Saccharobesus litoralis: one gene and its partner. The protein of the gene in region 2 interacts with the protein of the main gene of each other region in a pairwise test. Links are inferred from orthologs where the notes say so. Each region holds a gene or a part of one and is shown on either strand. Other genes may lie near its edges. The genes, in order: ftsH and hflC.

Region 1 (9,720 bases), 1.9 Mb from region 2 along the record:
AGCCAAACATAGTTTGCGATGAACCCGCGCCAAATGACGAGCCCATGTCAGCCCCTTTACCGTGCTGGATTAAAATTAAACCAACTAAGGCAATCGCTACAATTAAAAAACAAACAAGCAGAATTTCGTACATCTTAAGTTTTGTCCAAATGCTTATCTAGGCTTTAGCAGCCTGACAAATTTCTACAAAATCGTGAGGCTTCAAAGAAGCTCCACCAATTAAACCACCATCAATATCTGGTTGGCTAAACAATTCTTTGGCATTTTCCGGTTTAACACTTCCACCGTATAAAATGCGTATATTCTCCGAGCATTCTTGCCTCATGGCCGCAACCATACCTCGGATAAATTTATGTGCTTCTTGAGCGATCTCTGGCGACGCTGCATTGCCAGTACCAATGGCCCATACAGGCTCATAAGCTAAGATAGCGTTATCAAAACAGTCTTTTCCTGCTAAATTAATAACGGCTTCTATTTGCGAAGTTAAACGAGAAAAAGCTTTACCTTTTTTTCGTTCCTCTTCTGTCTCACCCACACATAAAACGGGAACCAAGCCATTTTTTTTAGCTTGGATAAATTTTTTAGCAACAAGTTTAGACGACTCGCCATACTTATGGCGGCGTTCTGAATGCCCACAGTAAACCCAGTTACAACCAACATCTTTAAAAAGCTGAGCTGATAGTTCGCCTGTATAAGCACCATTATCTAACTGACTCATATTTTGCGCCGCTAGAATAACGTCTTTACACAAACTGTCCCGTTGTGTTTGTGTAAAATCAAGTAATGTCGCCGGAGGACTCAGCACAATATCAATATTTGTTGAGGCTCCCGAATCAGCAACTGCTTTTAAAAAGTCAGTGACTAATTGTTTGTTGCCATTCATTTTCCAATTCGCAGCAACAACAGGCTTTCTTATGCCCATAAAATCATAGCTCCTAATCTTGAGCGGGCGAGATTCTAACGGGCATTGTTAATAGTTACAAGCCTTAATCAGGAATTTATACATTCCTTAACCACTTCGGCTATTTTTTCAGCAGATTGTTGTACTAAGTCTTTATCTTTACCTTCAACCATAACGCGCACTAAAGGCTCTGTTCCCGACTTACGCAATAATACGCGGCCAGTATCACCTAGTTCTTGTTCAGCTTGCGCCTTGGCTTGTAAAACAGGCTCAGCTTCTAACGGCGACGCTTGTCCAGCTTGATATCGAACATTAATTAGTACTTGTGGATAAAGCTCCATGCCAGAACACAAATCAAACAACGACATACTAGAGCGAACCATGGCTTTCAACACTTGTAGTCCAGCAATAATGCCATCACCCGTTGTGGTTTGCTTTAAATCCAAAACATGCCCTGAATTTTCAGCACCGATAGACCAGCCTTTTTCTTGTAACAATGCTAATACATAACGATCACCCACTTTAGAGCGAGCGAAAGGTATACCAAGGTTTTTCAGCGCGACTTCAAGACCAAGATTACTCATTAAGGTACCAACAGCACCACCTTGCAGATCACCTTGTTTAAGGGCGTCTCGAGCTAATATAAACATGATTTGATCGCCATCCACCTTGTTGCCTTTATGGTCAACCATCATCACGCGATCACCGTCACCATCTAAAGCAAAACCAAGGTCGGCACCCACCTCAATTACTTTTTCTTGCAGTGCGGCTAATGATGTCGCACCACATTTTTCATTAATATTAATGCCATCAGGCGTAGCACCGATAGCAATGACATTAGCGCCTAACTCTTCTAAAACTTTTGGTGCTATGTGATAGGTTGCTCCGTGAGCACAATCAACAACAATTTTCAGTGATCTTAATGAATATTCACTCGGGAAACGACTTTTACAAAATTCAATGTAGCGCCCTGCTGCATCTTCTATACGTACAGCCTTGCCAAGACAATTAGATTCAGCAACAGTCATAGGTTTATCAATTTCTGCTTCAATGGCCAACTCAATATCATCATCTAGCTTCATACCATCAGCAGAAAAGAATTTAATGCCATTGTCATAGAAAGGATTGTGAGAAGCACTAATAACAATGCCAGCATCAGCTCGAAACGCGCGTGTTAAATAAGCAATCGCAGGCGTTGGCATGGGCCCTAATAGACAAACATTGATACCGGCAGCAGATAAGCCAGCCTCCAAAGCTGATTCAAGCATATAGCCAGAAATCCGTGTATCTTTACCTATTAAGACTTTTTTATTACCGTGCCGCGAAAGCACTTGACCAGCCGCCCAGCCCAATCTTAATGCGAATTCAGGTGTAATGTTCCCTTCACCTACTTTGCCACGGATACCATCGGTACCGAAATATTTTCTTTCCATTTTAGTCATCTCTAAAAATCAGTTTTTATTTATTTGTGTATGGTGCCAAACGGCTAATACATCGCGCGTTGCTTCTACATCGTGGACACGGATAATTTTAGCGCCTTTTTGCGCACAAATTAATGCCCCAGCAGCGCTGCCATAAATACGTTTTTCAACATCTTGACCGGTTGCTTCCCCTATCATGCGCTTACGCGAAAGGCCAGCAAGAATAGGGTAACCCAGTTCAGTTAAGCTATTCAGTTGGTTAAGTAATTTAAAGTTATCCTGCGCTGTTTTACCAAAGCCAAAACCAGGGTCTATTAGTATCTGCTGACGATCAATACCGGCCTCAATACAGACCTGCGCTCGCTCAGCAAGATACTGAGTAACATCGTTAACGACCAGACTGTATTGCGGATTGTCTTGCATGTTTTGCGGTTGCCCCTGCATATGCATTAAACACACTGGCTTTTGACACTTTACTGCGGTTTCTAAAGCATTAGGCTCTGTTAAAGCCCTCACGTCATTGATTAAATCCGCACCCACGTCAACACTTTGCTGCATAACATCAGGTTTCGATGTATCGACAGATACCCAAACATCAAATTCTCGCTTAATTGCTTGTATAACCGGAACAACACGCTGACGCTCTTCTTCAATAGAAACAATACAGGCTCCTGGTCGGGTCGATTCTCCGCCTACGTCGATTATGTCAGCGCCTTCATTAAGCATTTTTTCTACTTGAATCAGAGCTTTATCAATACGCGTAAACTGACCGCCATCACTAAATGAATCCGGCGTCACGTTTAAAATTCCCATAATCAAAGGAATTTGAGATTGTTGAATTTGTGTTATTAATGACATGCAGAAAATTTACGGAAGAATCTATTTAATAAAAAAGCTCACTACTAAGGCAGCGAGCTTTAAAATTGGATAATTAAAAAGAATTAATGAATGATGTCTTGATCAGGTTCGCTATCCGATGATGTTGCCTTGTCGCTAGTACTAGAGCTGTTGTCATCTTTTTTGCTACCCGAGTTATTTTGATTGCTCCAATCTTGCGGCTCTCCCACTGGGCGACGCGCCATTAAATCATCAATCTGCTTAGCATCAATCGTTTCATATTTCATTAATGCATCTTTCATTGCATGCAAGATATCCATGTTATCACGCAATAGTTGCTCTGCTCTGTCGTAATTACGATCAACAATTTTACGAACTTCTTCATCAATCGCTTTAGCTGTATCGTCTGACATGCTCTTAGCTTTTGCAGAGCTGCGCCCTAAGAAAACTTCACCTTCTTCTTCAGCATATAACAAAGGCCCTAATTTTTCTGTCAGACCCCACTGAGTAACCATTTTACGCGCAATATCAGTTGCACGCTCAATATCATTGGAAGCCCCTGTAGACACTTTTTCATCACCATAAATAATGTCTTCGGCAATTCGCCCACCATATAGGCTAGAAAGCATACTTTCTAAGTGTTGTTTACTATGGCTAAATCTATCTTGCTCCGGTAAATACATGGTGACACCAAGTGCTCGACCACGAGGTATAATACTGACTTTATAAACAGGATCGTGATCAGGTACTAAACGGCCGACAATCGCATGGCCCGCTTCGTGATAAGCAGTCATCTCTTTCTCGTCTTCGCTCATCACCATAGATTTACGTTCAGCACCCATTAGGATTTTGTCTTTAGCTTTTTCAAACTCTTCCATGCAAACTAAACGTTTATTGCTACGGGCAGCAAATAACGCTGCTTCATTAACTAAATTGGCTAAATCTGCACCAGAAAAACCTGGGGTACCACGTGCTATCACCCCCGCTTCAACGTCATCACCAAGCGGTACTTTTCGCATATGAACTTTAAGAATTTGCTCACGCCCACGCACATCGGGTAAACCGACAGTAACTTGACGATCAAAACGACCAGGACGTAATAATGCAGGATCTAATACATCTGGGCGGTTAGTGGCGGCAATAACTATAATACCTTCATTACCTTCAAAACCATCCATTTCAACTAGCATTTGGTTTAGTGTTTGTTCTCGTTCATCATGACCACCACCTAAACCAGCACCACGCTGACGACCAACGGCATCGATTTCATCGATAAAAATAATACAAGGTGCTGATTTTTTCGCTTGCTCGAACATATCACGTACACGCGATGCACCCACGCCAACGAACATTTCAACGAAATCTGAACCCGATATAGTAAAAAATGGGACTTTTGCTTCGCCAGCAATCGCTTTAGCTAATAAGGTTTTACCCGTACCAGGAGGACCAACCATCAAAACACCTGTCGGGATCTTACCGCCTAACTTTTGGAATTTAGTTGGGTCACGTAAGTAGTCGACCAATTCAGCGACTTCTTCTTTCGCTTCGTCACAACCGGCCACGTCGGTGAAAGTGGTTTTGATTTGGTCTTCGCTCATTAAACGAGCCTTGCTTTTACCAAATGACATGGCGCCTTTACCGCCACCACCTTGCATTTGACGCATGAAAAATATCCATACACCGATTAGCAATAACATTGGGAACCATGAAATGAAAATCGAAGTTAGAATGCTAGGCTCTTCCGGTCGTACCCCTTCAACCTTAACATTCTTGTCAATCATTTCATCGAGAATACGCTCATCACGCAATGGCATTACCGTTTCAAATTCTTCGCCATTGCGTTTTGTGCCTTTAATGATCCCTGTATGAGGATTAACTTGAGCGTCACGTACCGAACCTTGATTAACTGCCTTTACAAAACTGGTGTAATCAAGTGCTTTTGCACTGCCGCCTCCAGGTGTAAAACTCTTAAAAACCGTCATTAACACGACAGCGATTACGACCCAAAGGATCAGATTTTTTGTCATATCACTCAAGATACTAACCTCTTAAACTAAATAACAAACCCCAAGTTTGCTATTCAAATCATAAATTTGATAAATGTTTATTTAACCGAGTATAACGCTTATTTTTGTTAATGTTTATAACCAGTTGCAACAATATAGACTTCTCGTGATCGCGCGCGTGAAGAATCCGGTTTTCGAGTCTTTACAACCTTAAACGCATCGCGTACATCTTTTACGAATTGTTCGTACCCTTCTCCTTGAAAAACCTTAACAATAAAACATCCATTTTTTTTCAGAACCTGATGACACATATCCAATGCTAATTCAACTAAATACATCGCTCTTGGTTGGTCAGCACCTAAGTTACCGCTCATATTGGGAGCCATATCGGACATCACAATATCCACGTTTTTGCCACTTATTCGGTCCAATAAGGCATTTAACACGGCTTCTTCTCTAAAATCACCCTGCAAAAAATCTACACCGGCAATCGGGTCCATTTCTAAAATATCGCAAGCGATCACGTTACCGTCATCACCAACCACATCAGCGGCATATTGCGACCAGCCTCCAGGAGCAGCGCCCAAGTCAACTATTGTCATACCCGGTTTGAGTAATTTGTCTTTATTTTGAATTTCTTCAATTTTAAATACGGCACGCGAACGTAAGCCGAGCTTTTGTGCCTTTTGAACATAATGATCATCAAAATGTTCTTGCAGCCACCGCTTACTACTAGCGGTATGTTTTTTCTGTGACATATTAAATACAACTATCGTAACGCTAAAAACAATTACGACTTAATTAGTAATAAACCATAGATAGCGTTAAAATACAGAAATTCAACCTTTCTACGGCGAATTAGTATCAACAATGAGTTTAACTAAAAAACAAGTTCAATTTTTAAAAGCCCAAGCCCATAGTTTAAAACCTTTAGTTCAGTTAGGTGGTAACGGTTTAACTGAAGGTGTCATCGCTGAAATTGAATTTGCTCTTAGCCATCACGAGCTAATAAAAGTAAAAGTGCCAACCGATGACCGCGCAGAGAAACAATTAATTATGGATGCCATCGTGCGTGAAACCGAAGCTGAGCGTGTCCAAACCATAGGGCATACACTTGTGCTTTACAAACCATCAGACGATGCCAAGATTACTTTACCAAAAGGCTAAACGCCAACACCCCTTATAAGGATCATAAGTAAAGAACAAAAAAGCCGACAAAGAGTCGGCTTTTTATTATCTGGTAATTTAAAGTACTAGACGTACTCAACTTCCAATACTTCGTAGTCGACATCACCACTAGGTGATTTTAGTACGAATTCATCACCGCGCTCTTTACCTATCATAGCTCGCGCAATGGGTGAATTAACTGAAACTTTACTAGCTTTAATATCTGCTTCATCATCACCAACTATGGTATAGGTAGACTCGTCATCGGTATCACAATTAACGATAGTTACCGTAGCACCAAATATAACACGTCCGTTATTTGGCATTTTAGTTACATCAATTATTTGTGCATTGGATAATTTTGCTTCAATTTCTTGAATACGGCCTTCACAAAATCCCTGCTGCTCACGAGCTGCATGGTATTCTGCATTTTCCTTAAGATCTCCGTGTTCACGAGCTTCTGCAATATCCGCAATGATTTTCGGACGACGAACAGTTTTTAGCTCATTCAGTTCTTCGCGTAGCGCATCAGCACCCGCGACCGTCATAGGAAATTGAGTCGACATTATTGAAGTCTCTTGTGTAGTTCTTGTACAGAAGTCACTGTATTGCGATCATCCGCTTTATGAGCCATGCATGCCGCAAAGGCTGCATTCAGCGTAGTGGTATAGGCTACTTTATGTTGTAGCGCACTACGACGAATTTGTACAGAGTCAGTGATAGCCTGACGACCCTCTGTCGTATTAATGATATAGCTGTACTCATCATTCTTAATGTAATCAACAATATGAGGACGACCTTCTAATACTTTATTCACACGGCGGACTTCAATGCCAGCCTCAGCAAGTAAATCGGCTGTGCCACCTGTTGCATCCAATTGATAACCCAACTCGACAAGATTAGCGGCTAATTCTGCCACACGTGGTTTATCACTGTCTTTAACAGAAATAAGTGCACGACCTGACTTAGGTACCGTGTCATTAGCACCTAAGCTGGCTTTGGCTGATGCTTCAGCAAACGAGCTACCAACACCCATGACTTCACCTGTTGAGCGCATTTCTGGGCCTAAGATAGGGTCAACACCATGGAACTTGGCAAAAGGAATAACCACTTCTTTAACAGAGTAATAAGGTGGGATAACTTCTTGCGTAAACCCTTGCTCTGCTAGTGATTGACCGGCCATCACTCGCGCCGCAATTTTCGCTAAAGGCACACCGGTTGCTTTAGAGACAAACGGAACTGTACGAGCCGCACGCGGGTTAACTTCGATTAAATAAATCTCATCGTCTTTAATTGCGAACTGAGTATTCATTAAGCCATTAACACCCAACTCAAATGCTAACTTACGTACTTGTTCACGCAAGCGATCTTGCATTTCTGCACTCAAAGTATACGGAGGTAAAGAACAAGCTGAGTCACCAGAGTGAACTCCACATTGTTCAATGTGTTCCATAATACCACCAATGACGACTTGCTCACCGTCACAGATTGCATCAATATCAACTTCAACCGCATTGTTTAAGAATTTATCTAACAATACTGGAGAATCATTCGATACTTGAACCGCTTCGTTTAAGTAACGTTTTAAATCGGCTTCGTCATACACGATTTCCATCGCACGACCACCTAATACATAGGATGGACGAACAACCATAGGGAAACCGATTTTACGCGCTTCTGTTAACGCTTCATCAATATTTTTAACCGTGGCATTAATAGGCTGTTTAAGGCCTAAGCGTTCAACCGCTTGTTGGAAACGCTCACGATCTTCCGCGCGGTCAATCGCGTCCGGAGAAGTACCAATAACAGGTACACCCGCCGCTTCTAACTCTCGAGCTAACTTAAGCGGTGTTTGACCACCATACTGAACGATGACACCTTTAGGTTTTTCAAGACGCGCTATTTCTAATACATCTTCTAACGTGACAGGCTCAAAATATAAACGGTCTGAAGTATCATAGTCTGTAGACACAGTTTCTGGGTTACAGTTAACCATAATGGTTTCGTAACCGTCTTCGCGCAATGCCATTGAGGCATGAACACAACAGTAATCGAACTCTATACCTTGGCCGATACGGTTTGGACCACCACCCAATACAATAATTTTATCTTTATCTGATGGGTTCGCTTCACACTCTTCATCATAGCTTGAATACATATAAGCGGTAGAAGTAGAAAACTCAGCGGCACAGGTATCAACGCGCTTATAAACTGGGAATAATTTTAATGCTTGACGCTTTTTACGAACTTCGTTTTCAGATACGCCAATCAAGTCTGATATACGCTTATCGGCAAAACCTTTACGTTTTAAGCTATACAAGAAGTCTTTGTCTAAGCCTGCCAAACCTTTTTCAGTGATTTGCTTTTCAGCTAATACTAGGTCTTCGATTTGAACTAGGAACCAACGATCAATCTTAGTTAATTTAAAGATATCTTCGACTGATAACCCTAAACGCATAGCATCTGCGATGTACCATATACGCTCAGCGCCAGCATCCATTAACTCGTGCTTAACTTTAGTTAATGCATCAGGAGCCTCTAAATCAACAATAGGGTCAAAACCAGAAACACCAACTTCTAAGCCACGTAAAGCCTTTTGTAATGATTCTTGCTGGTTACGGCCTATCGCCATGACTTCACCAACAGATTTCATCTGAGTAGTAAGGCGGTCATTGGAACCTGGGAATTTCTCAAAGTTGAAACGCGGGATCTTAGTCACAACGTAATCAATCGAAGGCTCGAATGAAGCCGGCGTCGCACCGCCAGTAATATCATTCTTAAGCTCGTCAAGCGTATACCCAACAGCCAATTTAGCGGCGATCTTAGCAATTGGGAAACCAGTGGCTTTTGATGCTAATGCAGATGAACGCGATACTCGCGGGTTCATCTCGATAATAACCATACGGCCATCATCTGGGTTAATACCAAACTGAACGTTTGAACCCCCCGTTTCAACACCGATCTCACGTAATACCGCCATAGAGGCATTACGCATGATTTGATATTCTTTGTCAGTCAACGTTTGCGCTGGGGCAACTGTGATTGAGTCACCAGTATGGATCCCCATAGGGTCAAAGTTTTCAATCGCACAAACAATAATACAGTTATCCGCTTTGTCGCGAACCACTTCCATTTCATATTCTTTCCAACCAATTAATGATTCATCAATCAATAATTCATTGGTTGGTGAAAGATCTAAACCACGAGTACAGATCTCTTCGAACTCTTCCATGTTATAAGCGATACCACCACCGGTACCACCCATAGTGAAAGAAGGACGAATAATACATGGAAAACCAATACGCGAATTAACGTCGAGGGCTTCTTCCATTGAATGAGCAACTTCAGCGCGTGGGGTTTCTAAACCAATCGCTTTCATTGCTTTATC
Region 2 (5,306 bases):
AGTGTTTCGGTAACATCGATTACCATGTCTTTTAATATTGGCGCTAATGCTAAAGCATCGGCCAATGTTTTGTCATAATCGACAGGTTCAACTTTGTAATATTGAGTTAAGGCAAAGTTGTGGTATTCCAATACTTCTTTTAACTTTTCAGCGAAGCGTTTTTCACAGAATAAGTCACCAACACGTAAACCACGGCGAGCGACTTTATCTTCGTAAGCAGGACCGATACCACGACCCGTTGTACCAATCTTTTTATTACCACGAGCGGCTTCACGCGCTTGGTCTAAAGCAACATGGTAAGGCAAAATAAGAGGACAAGCTTCACTGATTTTTAAACGTTCACGTACCGGTACGCCACGTTCTTCAAGCATTGTAACTTCTTTCATCAATGCTTCAGGCGAAAGTACAACACCATTACCGATAACACAGGTTAAACCATCGCGTAATACGCCAGAAGGAATAAGGTGTAATACGGTTTTCTCGCCATTGATAACTAATGTATGGCCTGCGTTGTGACCGCCTTGGTAGCGAACAACGTATTTAGCTTTATCAGTTAGAAGGTCTACAACCTTACCTTTACCTTCGTCACCCCATTGGGTGCCTAGTACTACGACGTTTTTACCCATTTTTAAAAAATCTTTTGTCAAAATAAGGGCGGCGATTCTATCAAGATGTTGGCATAAAATCATCAACAAAGCAGGAACAGATCCAAACTTTTGGCTATAAAAGCTAACCAAAAATTGAAATAAAACACCTAAACGAAAATTGAACCGCAGTCGGTTAACGAAGTTTTAACTTAACCACAAAAATAAACAACCAATGATAAGTAACATGGCACCAGTTTGTTGCAGTTGACGTACAGGCATTTTCGCCATCTTAGCAAGATAGTCAGCCCAACGGTTGGGGAATAGAAAAGGGCCAAGACCTTCAATGATGAGTACTATACCTATGGCGAGTAAAATGGTTTCCATCTCGATACCCTAACGTAAAAATTTAAACGCTCAAACAAAAAGAGCTTACTGCAATAGTAAGCTCTTCTATTAACCGATGTTGGTATTGTGATTATTTACCCGTTTCTTTCAAATATTTGAAGAAATCACTGTCAGGCTTAACAATAAGCACATCGCCCTTGTTATTAAAGCTGGCTCTATAGGCATCTAAACTACGCAAAAACTTATAGAACTCAGGGTCTTTATTATAAGTGTCAGCGTAAATTTTAGCGGCTTCAGCGTCACCTTGACCACGAACCGTACGTACATTACGTTCGGCATCCGCTAGCATAATGGTAACTTTCTTATCAATATCTGCTTTAATGAATTCGGCTTTCTCTCTACCTTCTGAACGGTGCTCTTTGGCCACAGCGTGGCGCTCTGAACGCATACGAGCAAAGATATAGTTACTCACTTCACTTGGTAAATTGATCCGCTTAACACGAATATCAACAATTTGAATACCTAAATCCGCCGCACTTTCAGCGGTTTCTTTTAGGGCTTCTTGCATCAATTCATCACGTTCACCCGACACAATTTCGGCAATGGTTCGGCTACCAAATTCACTGCGTAGGCCGTTATTGATTTTTTTCTTCAATAAGGCTTCGGCGCGCATGGTGTCGCCACCGGTTTTTAGGTAAAAGGTTTCGAAGCTTTCAATGCGCCACTTAACATAAGAATCAACAATTAAGTCTTTTTTCTCAGAGGTAACAAAGCGATCTGCCTCATCATCCATGGTTTGAACACGAGCATCCAATATGCGCACCGTTTCGATAAATGGCCACTTAAAGTGAATACCTGGTTCGTGTACTACAGTTGAATTATCAACATCACGCTTAACTTTACCAAACTGAATAACAATACCACGCGTACCTTCGTTAATAACGAAAACCGATGTGTAAACAAAAAAAGCAAAGATAGCGATTAAAACTAGGCTTAAGTTTCTCATGGCTTAGTTTCTCCCACTGGTATAACGACCGTTATTGCTGTAGCGGCCTGAGTTATAGCGATCATTCGAGCGGTTAGGCTCTACCGGTAACCCTTGAGTCGTTGTTGACTGACTAAAAGGTGAACTTGATTGAGGTGTATTAGAGCGTTGCTGTTGCATGATCTTATCTAGTGGTAGATACATCATGTTACCGCCCCCTTCAACATCAACCATAATTTTTGATGTGTTGCTGTATACAGATTCCATTGTTTCTATATATAAGCGTTGGCGCGTGACTTCAGGGGCTGCTTGATACTCAGGTAGCAGCTTTTCAAAGCGAGCGACTTCACCTTGCGCTTCTAAGATAACACGCTCTTTATAGGCTTCCGCTTCCTGTTCCATACGACGTACCTTAGCACGTGCAGTCGGCTCAATTTCACGAGCGTAAGCATTGGCTTCGTTGACAAATTTCTCTTCGTCTTCTTGCGCGGCTATCGCATCATCAAATGCTTCTTTAACTTCTTCCGGCGGACGTGCAGGTAGGAAGTTGACGTCGACGACTTCTAAACCCAAGTTATAAGGTTCAACTATGTTTTCTAATAGTTCGCGAGTTTGTTGACGCACTAGCTCACGACCCGTCGTTAAAATATCGTCCATATTTGTGTGGCCGATAACTTGACGTAAGGCTGAATCAGTTGCTTGGTGTAGGCTAAATTCTGGGTCGATAACGTTGAACTTGTAAGCTCTAGGATCAAGAATGCGATATTGCACATCCATTGATACTAAAACGACGTTTTCGTCTTGGGTGAGCATTTCGCCATCAGCCGTTAAAGAATTGACTGACTCTACATCAACCGGAATAATACGGTCGATTAATGCAGGTTGCCATTTTAAGCCTGGCTCAATAATGCTATGGAACTGGCCAAAGCGTAAAACCACACCACGCTCAGCTTCTTTGATAGTCGCAAAGCCCATCCATGCCCAAATTGCCAAAGCAATAAACAGTGCAATTACGATACCTGCACTGCTTGCACCATTGGAACCGCCGGATGAACCTGATGGGGAACCCCCTTTGCCACCAAAGGCTTTTTTCAGTTTCACTACCGTATCGCGATAGATTTCATCTAAATCAGGTGGCCCTTGATCGTTGCCACCTTTTTTATTTTTACCCCACGGGTCTTTATTATTGCTATTACCCGGTTCATTCCAGGCCATAATCAGCTCCATTATTAAATGTTTGAACTTTATACGGAAAAATATCTAGTGAAGGATCGCTGCTTGCGCAAAAATCATTCAACATCTTGATTTATTACATAATTAGCTAGGTTTGTATCACGCTTTGTTAAGCGTTGCCAGTCTGTTAAGCTCATTTTTACTCTAACTAGCCAACTGCCGTCTTCGGCATAGCTTTCTTCTTGAATACACTCTAGCTCATAAAATACTCCACGCCAGCGGCTATCAGCCGGCGGGATTTTTAATTCATGATGCGCCATTTGTTTTGCTAAACGCTCAGCAATGGCCTGCATTAGCAGTTCAGTGCCTTCTCCCGTTTGGGCTGATAGCCACACGCGGATCGGCATACCATCTTCGTTACGATCGATATGCGCATCAATCTCATCTACCATATCAATTTTATTGTAGACAAGTAGTTGAGGGACTTCATCAGCTCCGACTTCATCGAGCACAATTTGCACCGCATCAATATTTTCAGCACGGCGCTCATCAGCAACATCGACCACATGCAATTGAATATCAGCTTCACGTGTCTCTTGTAATGTTGCTTTAAAGGCTGCTACCAAGTCGTGTGGTAAATGGCGAATAAAACCAACCGTGTCTGCCAATATTATGGGGCCAACATCGTCAATAACCAACTTACGTAATGTAGGGTCTAACGTCGCAAAGAGTTGATCTGCCGCATAAACGTCTGCTTCGGTAATGCGATTAAACAAGGTTGATTTACCCGCGTTGGTATAGCCAACCAGCGAAACGGTAGGTAAATCGTTGCGTTTTCGGGCGCGTCGGCCTTGTTCTCGTTGTTTTTCTACTTTCTCTAGGCGGCGCATAATGTTTTTCATGCGGCCTCGAATTAAACGTCTATCGGTTTCAAGCTGGGTTTCCCCCGGACCACGCATACCTATACCGCCTTTTTGGCGTTCTAAGTGGGTCCAGCCTCGGATCAAGCGCGTAGAAATATGGCGTAATTGCGCTAATTCAACTTGCAGTTTACCTTCGTGGGTACGTGCACGTTGCGCAAAAATATCCAAGATCAGGCTAATTCTGTCTAAAACACGACATTTAACGAGAGATTCTATGTTTTTTTCTTGTGAGGGGGATAAAGCATGATTAAAAATCACTAGCTTAGCCTCCAATGCAGCCACTGCATCAGCTATTTCTTGTGCTTTACCTGAACCTACAAAAAATTTAGGGTGGGGTGTTGATCTTGAGGTGGTAATGACAGCAAGAGTTTCGACACCAGCCGAAGAGGCCAACAGTTTTAATTCCTGTAGGTCTTCTCTTGCTACTTCGTCATCTAAGTCAACGTGTACTAAAACCGCCTGCTCACCCGATTCATAACGATCAAACAAGCAGGTTACCTCTTAATAATATGTTACTCAGCAATATTTCCTTCACCCGATTGATTTTGCATATTAGGGTTAGTTTGGAATGGACGTGAAGGCACAACAGTGGAGATTGCGTGCTTATACACCATTTGTGAAACGGTATTCTTCAGTAAAATGACAAACTGATCGAATGATTCTACTTGTCCTTGTAGCTTAATACCGTTAACTAAATAGATAGAAACAGGGATACGCTCGCGACGTAGTGCGTTTAAAAACGGATCTTGTAAAGATTGTCCCTTTGCCATAGTTGGCTCCTATTATTGTTATTAGACCAGAAGTATTTATATAGTCTTCTTGCTCTGGGTTTAAAACTTAACTGCCATCACTTTTCTCTACCTAGCCTACATCAAGTAGGAGCTTAGGTTTCGCTTGAACTTTGAAAGCAGCGCCTAAAGCCTGAGTGCCTTGACTATATATCAAACTTAATTATCCACTTAGTTTAGGCGACTAAACGCTAGTGGTAACTAATTGTTTTGATTCATTAATATTATGAGGAAAACCTTATAATATCCAAATTTTAGGAAAAAAAGCGCAAAATGCTAGTCAAATTTTGCTTATTTTCACTTTCTAACCAATTTAATTCCTGCCAACTGCGTAACCAAGTCAATTGTCGCTTGGCTAATTGACGCGTTGCTACTATACCGCGAAACACCATTTCGTCATAGTCGACTTTACCTTCTAGGTAATCCCACATCTGTCGATAGCCGACACAGCGTATTGAAGGCATATCAGCATGAAGATCGCCGCGTTCATATAACGCCCGTACTT

The links.
Region 1: the proteins of hflC (region 2) and ftsH interact in binary tests that used the Escherichia coli proteins (3 or more experiments, as listed by UniProt). The link is inferred for Saccharobesus litoralis from one-to-one orthologs.

Annotation. Positions count from the first base shown.
Region 1 is NZ_CP026604.1:3,295,591-3,305,310, reverse strand. The notes cover bases 2,730-5,606. They hold ftsH (ATP-dependent zinc metalloprotease FtsH), read right to left. Parts: upstream 5,196-5,606; coding sequence 3,264-5,195; downstream 2,730-3,263. Other genes in these bases: rlmE (23S rRNA (uridine(2552)-2'-O)-methyltransferase RlmE), read right to left, coding at 5,294-5,606; folP (dihydropteroate synthase), read right to left, coding at 2,730-3,180. Also shown: preprotein translocase subunit SecG, read right to left, coding at 1-133; tpiA (triose-phosphate isomerase), read right to left, coding at 158-922; glmM (phosphoglucosamine mutase), read right to left, coding at 991-2,334; more of folP, read right to left, coding at 2,353-2,729; more of rlmE, read right to left, coding at 5,607-5,923; ribosome assembly RNA-binding protein YhbY, read left to right, coding at 6,036-6,332; transcription elongation factor GreA, read right to left, coding at 6,419-6,898; carB (carbamoyl-phosphate synthase large subunit), read right to left, coding at 6,898-9,720. UniProt on the Escherichia coli protein: Acts as a processive, ATP-dependent zinc metallopeptidase for both cytoplasmic and membrane proteins. Plays a role in the quality control of integral membrane proteins.
Region 2 is NZ_CP026604.1:5,233,110-5,238,415, reverse strand. The notes cover bases 1-2,739. They hold hflC (protease modulator HflC), read right to left. Parts: upstream 1,939-2,739; coding sequence 1,063-1,938; downstream 1-1,062. Other genes in these bases: hflK (FtsH protease activity modulator HflK), read right to left, coding at 1,942-2,739; C2869_RS19815 (DUF2065 domain-containing protein), read right to left, coding at 792-971; C2869_RS19820 (adenylosuccinate synthase), read right to left, coding at 1-626. Also shown: more of hflK, read right to left, coding at 2,740-3,132; ribosome rescue GTPase HflX, read right to left, coding at 3,207-4,502; RNA chaperone Hfq, read right to left, coding at 4,526-4,783; tRNA (adenosine(37)-N6)-dimethylallyltransferase MiaA, read right to left, coding at 5,056-5,306.